2 linked regions of the Flammeovirga agarivorans genome follow. The protein of the gene in region 1 interacts with the protein of each later gene in a pairwise test. Links are inferred from orthologs where the notes say so. Each region holds a gene or a part of one and is shown in the gene's direction. Other genes may lie near its edges.

Region 1 (3,237 bases):
AATGCAGATAGAGCAGAAGCTCACGCTGAGAGGGTATTAGGAACGGATCCTCAAACAGGTAAGCCAGTCATTACTAGATTAGGTCGTTTTGGTCCTATTGTTCAAATAGGAGATCAAGAAGATGAAGAGAAGAAATTTGCTTCTTTAAGAAAAGGGCAATATTTAGAATCGATTACTCTTGAAGATGCTCTAGAATTATTCAAACTACCAAGAACTCTTGGTAAATTCGAAGATAAAGTAGTTGTAGCAGCCATTGGTCGTTTTGGCCCATATATTAGACATGATGGTAAATTTGTTTCTTTAGGGAAAGAATACGCTCCAGAAACAGTTGAATTAGAAACAGCTATCGAATTAATTAAGGCAAAACGAGAAGCGGATGCCAAAAAATTAATTAAAACTTTTGAGGAAGAGGAAGATCTACAATTACTAAATGGTAGATGGGGTGCTTACATAAAATACGGTAAGCAAAACGTAAAAATTCCAAAAGAGTTAAAAGAAAAAGCGGAAGAGTTAACTTATGAGGAAGTTAAGAAAATCATAGAGGAAGCTCCAGCACCTAAAGCTAAGGGTAAAGCAGCTGCTAAGAAAGAACCTGCTAAAAAAGCTCCAGCTAAAAAGACTGCCGCTAAGAAAACAACAGCAAAGAAGAAGACTACAACTAAAAAGTAGTCAAATGATAAAATTAAAAAAGGTGATTTGTGTATTCAAATCACCTTTTTTGTAAAAAAAACTTCGTTAAAATAATAAAGTCATAAAAAACTGCATTTCGAACATTTGTTAGTGTTTAAATACGTTTACTGGTTGATTATCAGTGTTATTACAATGTTTTAAGCGTAATATTTTTTTTGAAGTATAAATTTCAATATCGCTTATTCGTGTATGCAAATTTGACTTTTGTTTTATTTTATTTAGAATTGTAATACCAAACTTTAATGATGTAAATCATAAAGTATAATCAAGTAGCAATACACAAAACAAACTTGTGCGCCCAACGGGTCTAATATCATGAATATTCACGAATACCAAGCGAAAAGCATCCTTAAGGAGTACGGAGTAAAAGTTCCTGCAGGTTATGTAGCAGACACTCCAGAACAAGCAGTTGAAGCTGCAAAAAAACTTACTGAAGAAACAGGAACAAACTTTTGGGTTGTAAAAGCTCAAATTCATGCAGGCGGCCGTGGTAAAGGCGGTGGAGTAAAAGTTGCTAAGAGCATGGACGAGGTGAAAACTCTTTCAGAGCAAATCATCGGAATGCAATTAGTTACTCCTCAAACAGGTCCTGAGGGTAAGAAAGTAAACAAGATCATGATTCAACAAGATGTTTACTACCCAGGTGAATCAGAAATTAAAGAATACTATATCTCTGTATTATTAAACAGAGCTACAGGTAAAAATATGATCATGTACTCTACTGAGGGTGGTATGGACATTGAGGAAGTTGCTGAGAAAACTCCAGAACTTATCTTCAAAGAAGAAATCGATCCAGCAGTAGGTATTCAAGGTTTCCAAGCAAGAAGAATTGCTTTCAACTTAGGAACTTCAGGTAAGTCATTCAAAGAGATGGTGAAATTCGTTACTGCTCTTTACAATGCTTACGTTGATACTGATTCTGAAATGTTTGAAATCAACCCTGTGTTCAAAACTTCAGATGATCAAGTTATGGCTGTTGACGCTAAAGTAGGTATCGATGATAACGCTTTATACCGTCATAAGAACATTGCAGAAATGCGTGACGTAACTGAGGAAGATCCTACAGAAGTTGAAGCTGGTGGATCTGGTTTGAACTATGTAAAATTAGACGGTAACGTAGGCTGTATGGTAAACGGTGCTGGTCTAGCAATGGCAACTATGGATATGATTAAACTTTCAGGTGGTGATCCTGCTAACTTCCTTGATGTTGGAGGTGGAGCAAACGCTACTACTGTAGAAGCTGGTTTCCGTATCATCCTTAAAGATCCTAACGTAAAAGCTATCCTTATCAATGTATTTGGTGGTATCGTACGTTGTGATAGAGTTGCAAACGGTGTTGTTGAAGCTTACAAAAACATTGGTGATATCAATGTGCCAATTATTGTACGTCTTCAAGGTACTAACGCTGAAGAAGGAGCAAAAATTATTGATGAGTCTGGTCTTAAAGTAGTATCTGCAATTACATTGTCTGAGGCTGCTGAAAAAGTAAAGGCTGCATTAGCTTAATTTAAAATATACTAGGTTCACTTCTTGTGAATTTTTATTAAAGCAGTTGAGTAGTAATAATTACTCAGCTGCTTTTTTTATTTTTGAGTATGAATTTTCTATTGAAACCCTTATCTGTGATATATGATGCTATAACTTATCAAAGAAATAAGTCTTATGATAATAATGCATCAAAAACATTCAATTTTGATTTGCCAATTATTTCTGTTGGAAATTTATCTGTAGGAGGTACTGGTAAAACACCTTTTGTAGAGTTTCTAATTCAGTATTATTCAGAAAATAAGAAAGTAGGAGTCCTGAGTCGTGGTTATGGCCGTAAAACGAAAGGGCCCATAAGAGCCCATGAGAGCTCTACTGCAAAAGAAATTGGAGATGAGCCGATGCAATATCATTCTAAATACGATGATGTTGAAGTTGTAGTTTCTGAACAAAGAGTAATGGGTGTTCCCTTTTTTGAAAACACAGAATTAATTATTCTTGATGATGCCTACCAACATAGGGCAATAGGAAGAAATGTGAATATTATGCTCTCTGATTCTAGTAAGCCATTTTTTCAAGATCATGTTCTTCCTTATGGAAGATTAAGGGAAAGAAGAGAAGGTGCAGAAAGAGCTCAGATCATCATTTTCACTAAGGTAGATGAGGAGAGTTTTGATCAATCTAATAGAGAAGAGTTTATTTCTCAATCAAAGAAATACTCAAAAGGGAATGTTTTCTTTACTTCAATCTATTATGGTGAACCATACAGTCTACATAATCAGAAGAAAGTAAATTTGCCGGATGAAGTGATTTTATTGACGAGTATTGCAAATCCAAACCCACTAATTAGAGAAGTTGAAAAATATTCAAGTATTAGTAAGCATTATAAATTTAGAGATCATTATTCATTTACTGAGAAAACAATAGAGAGAATCGAGAATGAGTTACCTAAAGGTTCAACAGTTGTGATCACAGAAAAAGATGCAGTAAAATTAAAAGACATCACAACAAAATCAGAATTGAAATTTATTGTGATGCCTATCTTACCAAAGGTTCTATTTG
Region 2 (3,210 bases), on another replicon or contig:
TTGCTCCCATGTAGGCATCCAATACTGCTTCTAATGCATTTTTCCATTTTGGAGAAACTGTTTTTGAAGAAGCTAATGTCTTCAACATACTTTCCATTACACCAAAAAGTTCCTGATGATCATATCCACCTTTGCTTCCACCTTTTCCATCATAGACATTATTAGGAACAAAACCGTTCTCTTTAATAATGTTCATGACATCATGAGCTAATCCTCCTTCGCCAAATTGAGTTTTCCCTTGACGACGAACATATTTATCTGCTTTAACAGGGTAAGTGTTTCTTACAAAGTACATTTCAGAAAGGTCGTATTCCCCCTTCCCTTTTCTCATTAATTCTGACTCAATGAATGACGTTGTTGAGAAACTCCAACATGTACCTGTTCTTCCTTGGCTTTTTACAGGTGTGGTTTTGACTTGGTTAACTACTTTTAATTTAGTCCCATCTACCAAATTGTCTTGGGCTACTACTCCCAATGTTGATGCGCTGGCTAATAAAACTGAAGCAATTACGTTTTTGAACGAAAGAATCTTCATTTATTTATATTTTTCTATAAAATAATCACATTTAATGGATATAAGACTAAAAATACAAAAACGTTAGCTTAAATTCTAATCATTAACACAAAAAAAGTTAAGGCACTGGATCATACCCACTTCCTCCCCAAGGATGACAGCTTTTAATTCGCTTGATCGCTAACTTTCCTCCTTTAATTAAACCATGCTTTTTCAAAGCTTGTATTGTATACTCAGAACAAGTCGGAGTATATCTGCAAGAAGATGGAGTATAAGGAGAGATTAATAATTGATAACCTCTCACTAAAATCACAAAAAACTGCGTTAAAACCTTTTTCATATTTGCTTATTCGGGTATAAGTTGTACTAAAAATCGTATTTTCGCATATATAGCGACTATACAATGATAATTTCAAAGAAAAAGAATGATCTTTGTTCACTTTGACAATCTAATTGTATAAATTGCAACCGAAAAGGTAATATTAATATTTACTAACAAATAACCAACACAACCATGAGTGTATTGGTCAATAAAGACTCAAAAGTAATTGTTCAAGGATTTACTGGATCTGAGGGCAGTTTTCATGCCGAGCAAATGATTGCTTACGGCACAAATGTAGTAGGTGGTGTAACTCCTGGTAAAGGAGGTCAAACTCACCTAGATCGTCCTGTATTCAATACTGTATCTGATGCGGTAGAACAAGCAGGTGCCAATGTTTCTATCATTTTCGTTCCTCCTGCATTTGCTGCAGACGCGATTATGGAAGCTGCAGATGCTGGTATCAAAGTAATTATTGCAATTACTGAGGGTATCCCAGTTGCAGACATGGTTAAAGCGAAAAACTACCTAGCAGACAAAGACGTTACTCTTATCGGACCAAACTGTCCGGGTGTAATTACTCCAGGCGAAGCTAAAGTAGGAATTATGCCAGGTTTCATCTTCAAGCCAGGTAAAGTAGGTATCGTTTCTAAATCAGGAACTTTAACTTATGAAGCTGCAGACCAAATCGTAAAAGCGGGTTACGGAATTTCAACAGCTATCGGTATTGGTGGTGATCCAATTATTGGAACATCTACTAAAGAAGCTGTTAAGTTACTAATGGCTGACCCTGACACTGATGCTATCGTAATGATTGGTGAAATTGGTGGTAACTATGAAGCTGAAGCTTCTAAGTGGATCCAAGAACAAGGCAACCCTAAGCCGGTTGTAGGTTTCATCGCTGGTCAAACTGCACCAAAAGGTAGAAGAATGGGACATGCTGGAGCTATCGTTGGCGGCGCTGAGGATACAGCTGAAGCAAAAATGCGTATCATGGAAGAATGTGGTATCGCTGTTTCTAAGTCTCCTGCTGATATCGGAGAAACACTTGCAAAATTATTAGTAGAAGCTTAATTACTAGTTTCTGCACATGAAAAAAGACCTTGATTTTTGAATCAAGGTCTTTTTTATTGAATTAAATATATTTTTTTGATTTACCCTTTACTAAGAATAAACTCTATTCTTCTATTTTCTAAATGTTTTCCTGCTGAACACTTAATACCATTTCCACAATCATTAAGTAATTCTTCCTCACCAATTCCTTCAGCGTCTATTTTTGAAGCAGCTACTTTTTTGGACATCAAGACTTCTCTTAAATAATCTGCCCTCTTTTGTGTCATTTCTTTATTATAGATATCTGCACCTCTTGAATCAGAGTGTACTCGAATGGTCACCTTAACATCTGGATTTGTTCTTAATAAATCAGATAGGAAAGTGATTTGTTCTTCACCATTGATGACATTAAAATGACTATTGATTTCGAACTCTAAGTTCGTCAATGTATAAAGTGTATTAAAATGTACTTCTTCGATAGCAAAAGACATTTCAATAATTTCTTCGTCTGTTAGACCTATAGTTGTCAGATTATGTTCTTCTTGATCAAAATACAATGGTTTTGTACCATATACTTTAAACTCTGCCTCTCCTTCTAGAGTAATCACAAACTGTCCATTTTGGTCGGTATAGATCGTAGTCTTGGCACCACTTTTGATATTTTGAATGCAAACCTTTACGCCCTCAATGGTATTCCCGTTGTCACTATCAACGTAAATTCCTTTGAGTGTAAATTCTTTGTTGGAAGCTTCAGTTAAGGCAAAAGATGATAGCAACGCAACACATAAAAGTAGGGCTCTTCTATAATAACAATGAGAAAATCGCATAACAGAAAGTACCATTTTTTAGGTATAGGATAATTTTGAAGTCAAAGTCAAATATACAAACTTATAACGTATGTTAATATAATAAGTTGTGTAATATATAAAATTTTCTTACTCAAGTTATTACAATTCAGCCTTTTCTCAAATCTTCCAAAGACGGTAAAAAAGAAAGCTTAAATAAGTCAGACTCCATAAATGATAATGTTTAACTCATATAAAATCCTATCTTTTTTTTGCTTTTTAGCCTTTGCTCTTACGTCAAATTCACTTTTTGGCAGTCAAAAAATCTCAATTATTGGTTCTGTTTATTCTGAAAAACACAAATCTATAAATGAAGCAGATGTGATTGTTTTTGTTGCAGATACATCGCAAAGAACCAATGGCCTAAAAGTCTATCAACGAAGTAAGTCTGATAAAAATGGTAAATTCAATCTAGAATTACCCCATCATCAGAAGTTTGTAATTTTATGTCAAAAAAATGGATGGGAAACTACCAACGA

What was found.
Region 2: the proteins of sucC (region 1) and sucD interact in binary tests that used the Escherichia coli proteins (3 or more experiments, as listed by UniProt). The link is inferred for Flammeovirga agarivorans from one-to-one orthologs.

What each region holds. Positions count from the first base shown.
Region 1 is NZ_JABAIL010000004.1:381,198-384,434, forward strand. The notes cover bases 199-3,100. They hold sucC (ADP-forming succinate--CoA ligase subunit beta), read left to right. Parts: upstream 199-1,005; coding sequence 1,006-2,196; downstream 2,197-3,100. Other genes in these bases: topA (type I DNA topoisomerase), read left to right, coding at 199-669; lpxK (tetraacyldisaccharide 4'-kinase), read left to right, coding at 2,286-3,100. In the rest of the region: more of topA, read left to right, coding at 1-198; more of lpxK, read left to right, coding at 3,101-3,237. UniProt on the Escherichia coli protein: Succinyl-CoA synthetase functions in the citric acid cycle (TCA), coupling the hydrolysis of succinyl-CoA to the synthesis of either ATP or GTP and thus represents the only step of substrate-level phosphorylation in the TCA.
Region 2 is NZ_JABAIL010000002.1:1,007,749-1,010,958, forward strand. What follows is about bases 93-2,967. They hold sucD (succinate--CoA ligase subunit alpha), read left to right. Parts: upstream 93-1,028; coding sequence 1,029-1,907; downstream 1,908-2,967. Other genes in these bases: HGP29_RS08805 (C1 family peptidase), read right to left, coding at 93-535; yidD (membrane protein insertion efficiency factor YidD), read right to left, coding at 633-854; HGP29_RS08820 (OmpA family protein), read right to left, coding at 1,988-2,728; HGP29_RS08825 (OmpA family protein), read left to right, coding at 2,912-2,967. Outside these bases: more of HGP29_RS08805, read right to left, coding at 1-92; more of HGP29_RS08825, read left to right, coding at 2,968-3,210. UniProt on the Escherichia coli protein: Succinyl-CoA synthetase functions in the citric acid cycle (TCA), coupling the hydrolysis of succinyl-CoA to the synthesis of either ATP or GTP and thus represents the only step of substrate-level phosphorylation in the TCA.